3 regions of the Sporosarcina sp. FSL K6-1540 genome follow, and region 3 is predicted to be linked to each of the others. Evidence: predicted binding sites of a transcription regulator. Region 3 holds the regulator's gene; each other region holds the start of a gene.

Region 1 (5,354 bases), 2.3 Mb from region 3:
AAAGCGAGGGAGGACTTCCCTGACCCCGAAAGACCTGTCATGACGACCAATTTGTCACGAGGGATATTTATGTTAATATTTTTCAAATTATTCGCTCGTGCGCCTTGTATGATGATTTCTTTATTCTTCATAAAAACCCTACCTTTCAGCCTTCAATTCCATGATTGTATCCCTTAGTTCAGCAGCACGTTCGAAGTCGAGTGCTTTCGCTGCCTCTTTCATCTCTTTTTCCAAAGTTACAAGCAGCTTTGTTTTTTCGTCTTTTGTCAACTTCTTGCCTTGTGTTACTTTTTCTAAATAGGAAATAGCTTCTTCTGATACTGCTGTTGCACGAATCACATCACGGATTTCCTTTTTGATTGTCGTAGGTGTTATGCCATGTTTTTCATTATATTTTCGTTGAATGTCCCGACGTCGCTCCGTTTCCCCAATTGCTTTCGCCATGGAGTCCGTCATTCTATCTGCATATAAAATGACATGTCCATTGGAATTACGGGCAGCACGACCCATCGTCTGAATAAGTGCTCGCTCAGAACGTAGAAACCCTTCTTTATCAGCATCCAAGATTACAACAAGCGATACTTCAGGAATGTCTATCCCTTCTCTTAAGAGGTTAATACCCACAAGGACATCATATGTGCCTATTCGCAGTTCTCTTAACGTTTCAATTCGTTCAAGTGTTTTAATGTCAGAATGAAGGTATTGAACTTTTATACCAATTTCCTTCAAGTAATCGGTCAAATCTTCGGACATTTTTTTTGTTAACGTCGTAATTAGAACACGTTCATTGTTTTTAGTCCGTTCTCTTATTTGACCTATCAAATCATCAATCTGCCCTTCAATCGGACGGATTTCAATCGTCGGATCTAGTAGACCAGTCGGGCGGATAATCTGTTGAATCATCTCAGGAGTATGCTCAATTTCGTAAGGGCCTGGTGTCGCAGAAACATAAATCGCCTCGTGGACATGGTTTTCGAATTCTTGGAATGTAAGCGGTCTGTTGTCGAGTGCTGAAGGCAAACGGAAACCATGGTCAACAAGGACATTTTTCCGTGCCTGGTCACCGTTATACATACCACGGATTTGTGGCAATGAGACATGACTTTCATCTACAATAATGAGGAAATCATCTGGGAAATAGTCAAGCAATGTATACGGTATCGCTCCTGCAGGACGGAGTGTTAAATGACGGGAATAGTTTTCAATACCCGAACAGAAGCCCATTTCTCGCATCATTTCAAGATCATAGCGTGTCCGTTGTTCAAGACGTTGCGCTTCCAATAATTTGTCCTGGGCACGAAACTCTTTCAAACGTTCTTCCAGTTCAATTTCAATGTTTTCAATTGCTTTCACCATTTTTTCTTCACCAGTAACAAAGTGAGATGCGGGGAATATGGCAACGTGTTCACGTTCACCGAGGATTTCGCCTGTCAGTGAATCCACTTCGCGAATTCGTTCGATTTCATCACCGAAAAACTCGATACGTAAGCAATGTTCATCCTGGGATGCTGGCAAAAGTTCAACAACATCGCCGCGTACCCGGAACGTACCTCGAGTGAAACTTACGTCATTGCGTTCGTATTGAATATCTACAAATCTGCGAAGCAGTTCATTGCGTCCGATTTCCATACCTGGACGAAGAGAAACAACATGTGCGCTGTATTCTTCTGGGGAACCTAGACCATAAATGCAAGAGACAGATGCAACAATGAGTACGTCATTCCTTTCAAATAAGGAAGATGTTGCAGAGTGACGTAATTTATCAATTTCATCATTGATGCTTGAGTCTTTTTCAATGAAGGTGTCAGTATGCGCGATATACGCTTCTGGCTGATAATAATCATAGAAACTGACAAAGTATTCGACTGCATTGTCAGGAAAAAACTCTTTAAATTCACTATATAATTGACCCGCTAACGTTTTGTTGTGAGCGATAACGAGAGTCGGTTTGTTAATCTCCGTCAAGACATTCGACACGGTAAATGTTTTTCCAGTCCCGGTTGCACCGAGCAAAGTTTGGTGCTTCTCACCTCGGTTATGTCCTTCTAATAGTTGTGCGATTGCAGACGGCTGATCGCCTTGTGGTGTATAAGGGGCTTGCAAATTGAATTTTCCGACCATCGGAAAAACCTCCTCTATCAGTTACATCTATCTTATCACTTTACCCATCTTTTGACGAGTAAAAAGCGAACGTACGTTTTTCCACTAATTTTCACTTTTATAAACACACACAAAAAAACGCTGCATGTCTACTCAACATGTAGCGTCCTTGCATTTTTCAATCATTCTCTTCAAGTTTGCCCAGTCTTTTGGAATACAGTAGGAATGCGCTTTCATCCCTACTGTCAAGCGCAAGGTCAATCAATCCCATGAACCTACTCTTTGTCTGCTCTCTGTGTATATGTTTCAAAAAAAGATCTAAATAAATTTCATTCAGCAGTTTTTCCGCTTGGAGCGAAGTACTGTTTTTCCCTACAGCTTTTAAAAACTCGGCATATGAATAATTGTTCTCCATCCCTATCACCCCTGATGCCTTTTATTTAGTATATCTAATTTCAGAGATAAGTTGCAAGGTTTATTGGAATATTCTATTTTTATATTTAGTCATAATTTATCAAAGAAAAGCGTAAGGCGCCGTTTAGCCCACTCGAGTCTAGACGCTGTTCCATGACGAGAAATTCATACTTCCTTTTCTACAAACAAACGCCCCGTCTGCAAATGATTGCAAACGGGGCGACTTTTCTTAGTCATATTCTTTTTTCTCTACAGTCAATCTGATAGTAGCCTCAGAGATGATGAGAATGACAGCCCCGACAAGAAGAGGTGTTACAGAAACCCCATAGAGATACAGTGCAGCGCATGTGACTACTGCCGCCTGAATCCATTGGACTGTACGAACGATTCTTTTAATAGCATCCGGGCGGGTGTCTTCCTTTTCAGGAAATAGCATATCCATCCGAAAATCGTCCCCTGCCCGCAATGCGTGGATAAGTTGTACGGCAGAGGCAAATGCAAGCGCTCCTGCGAAAATAAATACAACAATCGGAAACGGGATGAAAATCGCTCCAAGCGCCGATAAAGCAGTGAGCCTTACCCAGAGCCAAAAAATATCATCCGTGCGTATAAATGTACGTCTGATTAAATACGGTTGTGCTACAGGCTTACCGAAATTCGGGGATCCCATCGCAAAACCGAGCCATGCTCTTCTACTAATGGATCCTTTCAAATGCGGGACGTCTGTGAAGTAATTGGCAAAACGGTAAAAACGCATCATCCGATTCTGTTCGAGTGATATGAAATGATCGTAAGGGAATGGTTTTAGCATTCTCTTTTTTCGCCAATAGAAGTTGTACAGTACAATGAGTACACCAATAATCAGAAGTATAATTAGACTTCCTTCAAGACCTGCATAAATTATGGTTCCCGCCAATAAAAACCGGACGGCCCTATCTAGCCAGATCCCTTTTCCATCCAAAACATGTCTGAAATTATATTCCGACTCAATGAATACTCGCTTAATAACTAGTATCAAAACTGCGATAACGATGTATTCCATCTTTGAACCGGTCCCTGTAGCTGAAAGTAACGGCAACGCCACAATATATAAAATAAATGGTAATGGCAATTGGGAATAGAAGCTCCAACTCAAAGCCCGTTTCATATACGTAATAAGCTTTTGTTCCAGTGGTAGGAAATAAACCGTGTCAGCAGGTTTCAATAGCGTCACTGGCGGCGAAAAGGTGAGCGCTAATCCAAGTATGAGAGCCGTAAGCAACGCTGCAGGGAATTCCGCTGGCACTTCCTTCAACCATTCGCTATACGTAAAGCCCCCCGCCCCAATTGTGAAAACAAGGACAATTGCCAAATGGCCTGTAAATACATACTTCAAATACTTTTGGAGCTCGGTTATATAATGGACGAACCGAGATCCCCATATTTCACGCAAATTGTTCATTGTCGGTTTCCTCTGTCATCGCGATATACAAGTCGTCCAGTGACGCGCCAGGACGTCCGAATGCATTTCTCAAGTCATCCATCGTTCCTTCTGCTCGCACCCGTCCTTCGTGCAGCAAGATGATCCTGTCGCAATATTTTTCCGCAGTTGCCAATACATGCGTTGACATGAGAATGGAAGCCCCATTTTCTGTTCTCTGCGTCATCTGCTCTAAAAGTGATTTGATGCCGATTGGATCGAGACCCACAAATGGTTCATCAATAATATATAAAGATGGATTAACGAGGAAAGCACACATGATCATTACTTTTTGACGCATCCCTTTTGAAAAATGCGCTGGGAACCAGTTTAGACGTTTCTCCATTCGGAATTCCCGGAGTAACTCATCAGACCGTGCTTCAAACACTTCTTTATCAAGGTCGTATGCCATTGCTGTCAGTTCAAGATGTTCCCTAAGCGTCAATTCTTCATAGAGTATCGGCGTTTCCGGTATATAAGTGAACGCTTTTCTATACTTTTCGGGATCCTCACTGAATGTCACCCCGTTGACACGAATTTCACCTTTATGAGGATTCATTAATCCAATAATATGTTTAATGGTTGTACTTTTTCCCGCCCCATTTAGTCCAATCAAACCTACTAACTCACCTTGTCCGATGTTAAATGACAAATCATACAGAACAGGTTTACGTGTATAACCGCCTGTTACGTCTTGTAATTCAAGAATTTCCATATCCATCCTCCATTCTTTCATTCATTTTAGCAAAAAACGCTACAAAAAGCTTTTTCCTTCATATCAACCGATATAGTATTGAATGATTGCAATCGAATAAAGCTTGGACCTGTAGGATGCAGGTCATGCAGTGGGGAGGGAGGGATTGACCTACATCCCTCCTTGTTGCGACACGACGTCGCGAACTTAGACTGCCTTCGTCTCGCCCTGTAAGGCTCCTACGCTAGTTTACCGTATTCAATATTTCAACCTATATCTAAAATTATGCTACACTTGTCCCATTCATGAAAATATGAACAGGAGTGTTGAAAATGACTGAATGTATTTTTTGTAAAATCATTGAAGGTACGATCCCTAGCGTTAAAGTTTATGAAGATGAGCACGTTCTTGCCTTCATGGATATTGTACCTGTAACGAAAGGGCATGTCCTTCTCATCCCGAAAACACATCGTGAAAATATCTATGATTTAACTGCTGAAGAAGCGGCACAACTATTTTCCGTCGTACCCAAAATCGCCAATGCCATAAAAGATGAATTCAAACCAGCTGGAATGAATTTACTACAAAACAATGGCGCATATGCGGGACAAGCCGTTTTTCATTCACACCTACACCTCATCCCTCGCTATGATGAAACTGACGGCTTCCAACTTACGTTTGAAACGA
Region 2 (5,354 bases), 850 kb from region 3:
TCTTCGATTTTTTCCTCGATAACAGAGCGTCTTGGTTCTGCAAATTGTTTACGGATGTCAAGGAGCTCTTTTTTGATGACTGCAGAAAGTTTTTTATCACTTTTCAAAATTGCATCAAGCTGTTCAATCAGTTTTCGGAGTTCAGCATCTTCCTGCTGAAGTTCAGTAATATCCGTGTTCGTCAGTCTATAAAGCTGTAGCGAAACGATTGCTTCAGCTTGTATTTCGGAGAATTCGAATTTCGAGATGATATTATTTTTAGCATCACGTTTGTCTTTTGATGCGCGAATCGCTTTGATTACTTCATCCAAAATCGATAAAGCTTTCATAAGCCCTTCGACGATATGGAGTCGGTCTTGCGCTTTTTGGATATCATATTGGGATCTACGTGTGACAACTTCTTTTTGATGGCCAATATAGGCATCAAGCAACATCGGCAGTGACATTAATGTCGGTCTGCGCCCAGAGATGGCAATCATGTTGAAGTTATACGTCACTTGCAGGTCTGTATTTTTAAGAAGATATTGCAAGATCGCATTACCGTCGACGTCTTTTTTTAGCTCTATGACAACACGGAGGCCAGTCCGGTCCGATTCGTCCCTGACATCTGCGATACCATCTAGTTTTCGATCATGACGAAGCTCATCCATCTTCCTCACCATATTTGCCTTGTTAACGTCATATGGGATTTCCGTCACAACGATTTGCGATTTACCGCCTTTTAAGGGTTCGATGAACGACTTCGATCTGATGATAAAGCGTCCTTTTCCGGTCTCGTAGGCTGTTTTAATACCGTTTGTTCCTTGGATAGTACCGCCAGTTGGAAAATCAGGTCCTTTGATAACTGTCATCAATTCATCGACCGTAACATCCGGTTTGTCCATCCGCATAAGGACCGCATCAAGTACTTCATGAAGCGCATGTGGCGGGATATCCGTCGCATATCCTGCAGAAATACCTGTTGAACCGTTGACGAGCAAGTTTGGATATCTTGCGGGTAAAACAGTTGGTTCAGGTTCAGTATCATCGAAGTTTGGTATGAAATCGACAGTATTTTTACCCAGGTCACGTAGCATTTGCCCTGCTATTGTGGAAAGGCGTGCTTCTGTATACCGCATTGCAGCAGCCGAATCTCCATCGACTGAACCGTTATTTCCTTGCATTTCCACTAACATATGACGCAGTTTCCAATCTTGGCTCATCCGTACCATTGCTTCGTAGACGGATGTGTCACCGTGTGGATGATAGTTCCCGATGACATTCCCGACTGTTTTTGCGGATTTCCGGAATGCTTTCTCATGTGTATTACCTTCGTGGAACATCGCATACAAAATACGCCGCTGAACGGGTTTTAAGCCATCGCGTGCGTCAGGCAATGCCCGGTCCTGGATGATGTACTTACTATATCGTCCAAACCGGTCACCGATCACTTCTTCCAGGGGAAGGTCTTGGTAGCTTTCTGATGGTGTCATTCAAAATCCCCCTCAACGTGCAAAAATTCGTTGTCTAAAATATTGTGCTCTTCCTGTGTACCGAAATCGACGTTCTCTTCAATCCAGCGTCGTCTTGGCTCTACTTTATCGCCCATTAGTGTCGTTACTCGACGTTCAACTGTAGCGCTGTCTTCAATCGTTACACGGATCAATGTACGTGTTTCAGGATCCATAGTCGTTTCCCATAACTGATCGGCATTCATTTCCCCAAGACCTTTGTAGCGTTGGAGCATATATCCTTTGCCGACTTTCTCTATCGCTTTATTAAGTTCTGTGCCTTCAGTCCATGCATATGCAAATTTTTCGCTCTTCCCTGTCCCTTTGAAAACTTTGTAAAGAGGAGGCAATGCAATATATACTTTTCCTGCTTCAATTAGCGGTTTCATGTAACGGTAGAAGAACGTCAACAACAGCACTTGAATATGTGCACCGTCCGTATCCGCATCCGTCATTATGATTACTTTATCATAAGCGATGTCTGCGACTTGGAAGTCTGATCCTACGCCGCCCCCGATTGCATGGATAATCATATTGATTTCTTCGTTTTTCATGATATCCTCGAGTTTTGCTTTTTCAGTATTAAGTACTTTCCCTCGTAATGGAAGGATTGCCTGGAATACACGGTCCCGTCCTTGTTTTGCAGAGCCGCCGGCAGAGTCACCTTCGACCAGGTAGAGTTCGTTTTTCGCAGCATTCCTGGATTGCGCAGGTGTTAATTTACCCGATAGTAGTGTATCTGATCTTTTTCTCTTTTTACCTGAACGCGCATCTTCGCGCGCTTTTCGCGCCGCCTCACGTGCTTGATGCGCCCGAATTGCTTTACGTACGAGGGACGCACTTAAATCTGCATTCTCTTCAAGGAAATACAGAAGTTTTTGCGAAACGATTGAATCGGTTACGCCTCTTGCTTCACTTGTCCCGAGTTTGCCTTTCGTCTGTCCCTCAAACTGCAAAATTTCTTCCGGTATACGGACTGATACGATTGCCGCAATACCTTCACGGATATCCGCACCTTCAAGGTTTTTGTCTTTTTCTTTTAATAAACCCGCTTTTCTTGCATATTCATTAAATACACGTGTCATACCGGTTTTGGCACCGGTTTCATGTGTTCCACCGTCTTTTGTTCGAACGTTATTCACAAATGATAAAATCGTTTCTGAGTAACCATCACTAAATTGGAACGCAAATTCGACCTCTATGCCTTCTGATTCGCCTTCCAAGTAAGCTACCTCATGCAAAACGTCCTTCTCTTCATTCAGATAAGAGATGAAAGCTTCAATGCCAGTTTCGTATTGAAAGATTTCATGCTTGTCCGTTCCTTCTTCTTTTAGCTCGATTTTCAAGCCTTTTAACAGGAATGCAGACTCCCGTAAGCGTTCACTAATCGTTTCATAATGATATTTTAACGTAGAGAAGATCGTCGCATCCGGTTTGAAATGAATGAGCGTCCCTTTTTCACGTGTTGTTCCAATTTGTTCAAGTGTAGTGGCTGGCTTACCACCTTTTTCGAAGCGTTGACAGAACTTTTTGCCGTCACGAAAAATCGTGACTTCGAGTTTTTCTGACAATGCGTTTACGACTGATGCGCCAACGCCATGAAGTCCACCGCTTGTTTTGTATCCGCCTTGTCCGAACTTGCCGCCTGCGTGGAGAACGGTCAGGATTACCTCTGTCGTTGGTTTACCCGACTGGTGAATTCCTGTTGGCATCCCCCGCCCGTAGTCCCGCACACTGACGCTTCCGTCTTTATGAAGTGTAACGTCTACCTCATTACCAAATCCCGCTAGCGCCTCATCTACCGCATTATCTACAATCTCATAGACAAGGTGGTGAAGTCCACGGGAATCAGTTGACCCAATGTACATACCTGGTCTTTTTCGTACTGCATCGAGGCCTTCAAGTATTTGTATCGAATCATCATCATACGTATAATTATCTACGTTTTTCGTCAAAGTGCAACCTCCATCAAACAAATGTTCTCTATTATATAATCGTACTGCTTCCTTTAAAGCTTGTCAAATCAACGTTTTCGGAAGCTTGCTCAATTAATTGTATAGAAGATAGACTTTTATTGCAACGAAGACAGGAAATTGTTCGTCTCTCAAATCAGCTGTTAGGGGTACAAAAATCAGAAATCAGGCTATAACTGCTTAACTTGGTTCGCTCATTCTTCACATGAAGCCCATTGTCGCAACTTCACGGTTCTGCTAAACTAGGTCTATACATAGACAAACTAAAAAAGGAGTACGTCAATGGAACTTATCATACTTTTACTACTTGCTTATTTAATTGGCTCAATTCCTTCTGCACTCTGGGTTGGGAAACTTTTTTACAAGACCGACATCCGACAACATGGTAGCGGCAACCTAGGTGGTACGAATACCTTCCGTGTACTCGGCAAAACAGCGGGACTTACCGTAACTATTCTGGATATTTTAAAAGGTACTGCAGCTGCATTATTGCCGCTCTTGCCTATTTTCGACAGTGTTAGCGTCCACCCTCTTATTCCAGGACTTCTTGCAGTCGTCGGACATATGTATCCCGTCTTCGCCCATTTCAAAGGTGGCAAAGCTGTAGCGACATCCGGCGGTGTGTTGCTTGCCTATGAATGGCCTGTTTTCATCATTGTGCTCGCAACATTTTTCATCGCTTTAAAAGTAACGAAAATGGTGAGCTTATCATCAATGATCGTATCTGTCGTTGGATTTGTATACAGTATCTATTTTTACCTCCGAACAGGCGATATTTATTTGATGGTGATGATTGGTCTTTTCGGTGCCTTTATCTTCTATCGTCACCGGGAGAATATCGGTCGGATCAAAGCAGGAACCGAGCCAAAAGTGAAGTGGTTATAATACAATGGATGTAGCAACGGAAAGGCTGGTGTTTCCAATGAAGATTATTTTGTCGAAAGAAGCGCTTTTGTGGTTTAAAGAGGAGATGGAAGCTGAACCTGGTGATGCTATCCGCTTTTTTGCAAGATACGGTGGATCCAGTTCGATTCAGGCAGGCTTTTCACTTGGTGTAACGAAAGAGCAACCGGATGAAGTAGCCATTGAAACAGAGCATAATAGTGTTCGTTATTATATCGAAAGCCGAGACAAATGGTATTTCCTTGGTCATGACCTACATGTCAATGTGGATCCTAAACTGCATGAACTTATTTATTCATACGAAAAAGCGTGATGGCCATATGCCTCACGCTTTTCTTCATTTATTTATGAGTAGGTAAGGCTTTGCTGACAATAGACAATTATTAACTCCAAAAAACTTGAAACTGTTATACTACACACTCATTAAAGTAGATTGAACCGTTTTAATTGATTATGGAGTCCTTCTTTAAGTAAAATGTCTCGTTCGTGTTTACCAAACAAATCAAAATGAGGATAATCTTCCCTCATATCGATCCACTCCCGCTTCAATCCATATTGCTTGCCCCATTCGACAAGTTTGCTGATATCTGCGCAACCTGCTTTGGTTACTGTATTGTATCCTGGAAAGCGTTCATCAAGCCAGTAATGAGTTAAAAATGCCATTTCCCCTTCACTAACTGCTTTTTTCCAAGCTCGCAGTTCTACACGCTGTATCCCAAATGCCATTAGTCTTTACATCGCTTCACTTCTGTATATTTAGCATCCCAATCTGGCGCGATTTTCTTTAGGGAAACGGGACGAAATGAGCCTTTTCTCACGACGACATGTTCCGATTTTGCTGTTGCTGAAATTGTGCCGTCCTCATGGAGGATTTCATAGCCATAAGTTGTACGTAGCCTTCCGTGTGACTCTACCCACGTCCGTACAGTCGCTTTCTGTCCGTATTTCATCGCTGCCTTATATTGAATAGATAAGTCCGTCACCGGCG
Region 3 (5,354 bases):
CTCCATGAAAAGAACCGTCAACACGTATTCAAAACCGTTTATGACTGGATTGAAAAAAATGAGCAAATATCCTGAAGTAATCGCAATCGTCGGACCAACAGCATCTGGAAAGACGTCGTTAAGTATTGAACTTGCCAAAATAATTGGCGGGGAAGTCATTAATGGTGATGCGATGCAAGTATACAAAGGGCTTGATATCGGGACAGCCAAAATCACAGTAGAAGAGATGAATGGCATCCCGCATCATTTATTCGATGTAAAAGAACCGAATGAACCTTTTTCTGTTGCAGAGTACCAAACGGATGTACGAAAGTGGATAAAAGATATACAGGGCCGTGGAAAAACTCCAATCATCGTAGGGGGTACCGGATTATACATTCAATCCGTACTGTTCGATTTCCGTTTTACAGAAGAAGCGGCGGATCTAGAAGTAAGGAAACGCTTGGAGCAGGAACTTGCTGAAAAAGGGGCCGCATATCTGTATGGAAAACTGGTTGAGCTTGACCCGGTGAGTGCTGAAAAAATTCACCCGAATAATCATCGCCGGCTTGTTCGAGCGCTTGAAATCATTGAAGTTACAGGTAAAACAAAGGAAGACCATGAAGACGACGCAGGACACGCATCTCTTTATGACCATCTCATTGTTGGTCTTGAAATGGACCGCGATGTGCTCTATGAACGGATTGGTCTCCGTGTCGACATAATGATGGAGAAAGGTCTTCTAGAGGAGGCTAATCGATTATGGGATGAAGAAATTCGTGGCGTACAATCTGTACAAGCGATTGGCTATAAAGAACTTCATCAATATATCGAAGAGAAGTTGTTACTAGACGACGCTGTTGAATTAATTAAAAAAAATACGCGTAACTACGCAAAACGGCAAATGACCTATTTCCGCAACAAACTGGCCATCAGCTGGGTCGATGCAGAATTGGGAACTACTGAAATTGTAAATAGAATTTTGGCAATCTTGAAGGGTTTCGATAATCCGGGTCGAATAAAGTAAGTGGAGCACTAGAAATATAGCTATGACAACTGGAGGATTCGGCGTATGAAACAGGTTAACATGCAAGAAACGTTTTTAAACTCGTTACGAAAGAATAATACATTTGTAACGGTATTCTTACTGAATGGATTTCAATTGAAAGGACTTATTAAATCGTATGACAATTATACCGTCTTGCTTGAGTCGGACGGCAAGCAACAACTAATTTATAAACATGCGATCTCCACATATGTCCCAACGAAACCGGTAATTTTAAAAGACGAAACGGAATAACCAAAAGCGAAAGCGCCTGGTCAGAGGCGGCAGACATAAGACGTGCCGACGAAGCGGCGTTCTTTGCCGCATAGTTGGACCGACTTATGACCGAGCCTCTAGGCGCTGAAGTCTAGACATAACCAAAAGCGGAAGCGCCTGTAACAAATGAATGTAGCTTAAGTGCGCCACTTCCTGTGGCAACAGCTGCATGACCCACATCCTGTGGGCCCGCGGCAGACATAAGACGTGCCGACGAAGCGGCGTTCTTTGCCGCATAGTTGGACCGACTTATGACCGAGCCTCTAGGCGCTGGAGTCTAGACGTAACCAAAAGCGGAAGCGCCTGTTCAGAGATGGCAGACATAAGACGTGCCGACGAAGCGGCGTTCTTTGCCGCATAGTTGGACCGACTTATGACCGAGCCTCTAGGCGCTGAAGTCTAGACGTAACCAAAAGCGGAACAGGGAGTAAAATCCCCGTTCCGCTTTTGGTTTTAATGAATTTTTCCATTTGGCAATTTCCATTGGAAAACAAGCGAGAAAATACGTAGACCGGCTGTCATCACAAGTAACGCATAAAGTGCCAGATCACTCTTGAATAGCCCGAGGCCGACTATAAGACCGGCGAGTGCAGCCCACACTGCGTAGATGTCCCGTTTGAAGACGAGTGGCTTCCTTCCTGCGAGCAAGTCACGGATGACACCACCACCTGCTCCCGTTAGAACTGCTGCAACCATAACTGCATAAATTGACATGTTCAGTGATATGGCAAGCATGGCGCCTTGAATGGCGAATGCAGCCAATCCGATTGCATCAAAGTAATTACCCCATCTATTCCAATGGGAAAGAAGATACCTAGAAAAAAAGAAAATAATGGTTATCAAAATACTTGCTACAAAAAATAAGAATTGCTGATCCCATAATACAGAGACAGGCACACCTATTAAAACATTACGAACTGCACCACCGCCAAAAGCAGTGACCATACCCAATATATAAACGCCAAAAATATCATATTCCTCTTCCATCGCAACAATTGCGCCCGAGATAGCGAATGCTGCCGTACCGATAAAACTAAAAACATCCCAAGCCACTTCATTTCCTCCATTCAATATACCCTTAAGAATTCTAACAGATAACAATTAATAATCAATGACGAAAACCTTGTAAACGTTGACCTCTACGGACAGACTGATAAGATAATGAAGTGACTATTTAATGAAATGAGGAATACCAATTATGTTTACAGAACAAGACGACCTTTTATTTGAGAATGCGGAAGCGATCGAAGAGAAACTTGCACCATTTTTCAAAGGTATCGAAAAAACTGCCTTTTACAATCAACGGAAAGTACTCGCTGCGTTCCGTAAAAATACGGTGAGCGATTTTCACCTGACTGGTTCAACAGGTTACGGCTATGATGACGCGGGCCGAGATGTATTAGAACAAGTATACGCTGACGTTTTTGGAGCAGAAGATTGCCTAGTACGCAATCAAATTATATCTGGAACACATGCTATTTCAATCAGTCTTTTCGGAATCCTGCGACCAGGTGATGAGCTCCTTTATATTACAGGGAAACCTTATGATACATTGGACTCCATTGTTTCTGGAAAAGGGAAAGACACGGGTTCACTGCATGATTATGGCATCACCTATAAACATATCGATTTGAATGAAGATGGTACAGTCGATTTTGAAGAAGTCGCTAAAAACATTCACAGTAAGACGAAAATGATTGGTATCCAGCGGTCAAAAGGCTATTCAGACCGTCCATCTTTCATGGTGGATGAAATTGGTGAAATGGTTCGTAAAGTGAAGGCCATCAATCCTGACCTCGTTGTGTTTGTCGACAACTGTTATGGCGAATTTGTCGAGGAACAAGAGCCGATTCAAGTCGGTGTTGACTTAATGGCAGGTTCACTGATCAAAAATCCGGGTGGAGGTCTCGCAAGAACGGGTGGTTATATCGCTGGGCGTGCAGACCTCGTTGAAAAGTGTGCATACCGGATGACTTCACCAGGTCTAGGGGCAGAAGCCGGGGCATCGCTGGATACGCTGCGGGAAATGTACCAAGGATTTTTCCTAGCGCCACATGTTGTCAGTCAAGCCGTAAAAGGAGCGCTTTTCACCGCAGCACTTCTAGAAAGTTTCGGACTCAACACATCGCCGCATTACACAGAAAAAAGAACCGATCTAATTCAGTCGGTATCCTTTGAAAATGCCGATCAAATGATTGCGTTCTGTCGGTCAATTCAAGAAAACTCGCCTATCAATGCGCACTACGCCCCTGAGCCGTCGTATATGCCCGGCTACACCGACGATGTCATCATGGCGGCAGGGACATTCATCCAAGGCTCCAGCATCGAACTGACGGCAGACGGCCCCATCAGACCGCCCTATACGGCGTATGTCCAAGGTGGCTTGACGTACGAGCATGTAAAAGTAGCCGTGCTATCTTCAATCGGTAAACTAGTTAAGGAAAACTTAATCGGGAATTAAATTAAACGAACTGACACGGCAATCAGTGGAACTGTGAGGGCAATGCGGAAAACTGTAATGGCAACGCCGAACTGTCATGGCAATCAGCGAAACTGTGAGGGCAAAGCGGAAAACTGTGAGGGCAAGACGGTGAACTGTCACGGCAAAGCCGAAAACTGTCACGTCAACGCTACAAATAAAAAGGGCTGTTTCCTTCAATCGAAGGAAACAGCCCTTTTGCATACTTAGAATTAATGAATCATACGATAAACGCCAACTACCTTACCTAGAATTGATACGTTATCAAGGATGATTGGATCCATTGAAGCATTCTCAGGTTGCAGACGGAAATAATCTTTTTCTTTAAAGAAACGTTTCACTGTAGCTTCATCGTATTCGGTCATTGCCACGACAATCTCGCCGTTATTTGCTGTCTGTTGTTGTTTAACGACAACATAGTCGCCATTCAAAATTCCGGCCTCAATCATACTGTTACCAACTATTTCAAGCATGAACAGATTGTCTTCCGATGTACCAAAAGATTCAGGTAGTGGGAAGTACTCTTCTATATTTTCAATAGCTGTAATTGGAAGACCAGCCGTAACTTTACCGACAAGAGGTACGTGAAGAACGCCGGGTTTCAACGTTTCTAAGCCTTCTGGATCGAGTACTTCAATTGCTCTCGGTTTTGTCGGGTCTCTTCTAATGAAACCTTTGCTTTCCAATCGCGCTAAATGCCCGTGAACAGTCGAACTTGATGCCAAACCGACAGCCTCGCCAATTTCTCTCACGGATGGTGGATAACCTTTTTTCTTCACTTCAGATTTAATGAAAGACAAAATATCTTCCTGCCTTTTTGAAATTTTTTGCATCCTATTCACCTCTCACCTTATATTCTGCTAATTTCCGAAAGTCGTAAAATAAATTCCCGACAATCTAGTCTTTTCGATAGATTCATTATATCAGTCTCTTGTATAAATGGCAAACACAGGTTCGAATAAGTGTTGACAAACTCATTTTCCTTTTCTATAATGAGAACAAGCATTCCGAACAAGTATTCGTAAGGGGGGAGTAATGATGACTTTTATTAAAAGAAATAGCTATGTTGTACTTATTATCGTTTTATGTATGGTTTTTGCAATTATAGGTGTAAGTAAATACGAGAAGGAACAAATGGTCACGAAAATAACAATTACTGAAGGGGATACGCTTTGGGGTCTCGCTTATCTTCACTCGGATAATATGTCTACAGATAAATGGATCAAAGAAGTGATAAAATTGAATGACCTATCATCTGCTACAATAAAAAGAGGCGAGGATCTACTTTTGCCTGCTGTACGGACTGTGGGGGAAAACAATACACAACTGGCGGGTGTTAATCGATGACAGGGCACTATAAAAGATGTGTCATCTATTGCCGGGTGAGCACTGAGAAAGAAACGCAGGAAATGTCACTGGTGAGGCAAGAAGAGGAGCTTGTGGACTTGGCAACTGAACTCGGTCTCGAACATGTCGCGACATTTATGGATAAGCATAGCGGTTTTGACATTGACCGTGAGGGGCTTCTAAGTCTGCTGGATTACATCCGTGACGAGGAAGTCGATGCAATCCTAA

The links. Region 3 encodes LexA, which represses DNA repair genes until DNA is damaged. Its sites were predicted from a motif close to CGAACATATGTTCG; they were not measured.
Region 1: uvrB (excinuclease ABC subunit UvrB) is a predicted target of LexA. The motif match lies at 2,188-2,201, and genes of this name have one in related genera.
Region 2: parE (DNA topoisomerase IV subunit B) is a predicted target of LexA. The motif match lies at 3,460-3,473, and genes of this name have one in related genera.

Annotation. Positions count from the first base shown of each region.
Region 1 covers NZ_CP152018.1:2,435,150-2,440,503, reverse strand. The annotation lists gene uvrA (excinuclease ABC subunit UvrA) at 1-131, opposite strand, end outside; gene uvrB (excinuclease ABC subunit UvrB) at 139-2,121, opposite strand; gene MKY15_RS11430 (IDEAL domain-containing protein) at 2,279-2,515, opposite strand; gene MKY15_RS11425 (ABC transporter permease) at 2,744-3,955, opposite strand; gene MKY15_RS11420 (ABC transporter ATP-binding protein) at 3,939-4,688, opposite strand; gene MKY15_RS11415 (HIT family protein) at 5,000-5,354, shown strand, end outside.
Region 2 covers NZ_CP152018.1:3,975,610-3,980,963, reverse strand. The annotation lists gene parC (DNA topoisomerase IV subunit A) at 1-1,472, opposite strand, end outside; gene parE (DNA topoisomerase IV subunit B) at 1,469-3,445, opposite strand; gene plsY (glycerol-3-phosphate 1-O-acyltransferase PlsY) at 3,746-4,348, shown strand; gene MKY15_RS18710 (HesB/YadR/YfhF family protein) at 4,386-4,679, shown strand; gene MKY15_RS18705 (hypothetical protein) at 4,790-5,092, opposite strand; gene MKY15_RS18700 (thioesterase family protein) at 5,092-5,354, opposite strand, start outside.
Region 3 covers NZ_CP152018.1:102,708-108,061, reverse strand. The annotation lists gene MKY15_RS00520 (alpha/beta hydrolase) at 1-75, shown strand, start outside; gene miaA (tRNA (adenosine(37)-N6)-dimethylallyltransferase MiaA) at 59-1,006, shown strand; gene hfq (RNA chaperone Hfq) at 1,052-1,279, shown strand; gene MKY15_RS00505 (trimeric intracellular cation channel family protein) at 1,754-2,353, opposite strand; gene MKY15_RS00500 (methionine gamma-lyase family protein) at 2,499-3,761, shown strand; gene lexA (transcriptional repressor LexA) at 3,992-4,612, opposite strand; gene MKY15_RS00490 (LysM peptidoglycan-binding domain-containing protein) at 4,818-5,126, shown strand; gene MKY15_RS00485 (recombinase family protein) at 5,123-5,354, shown strand, end outside.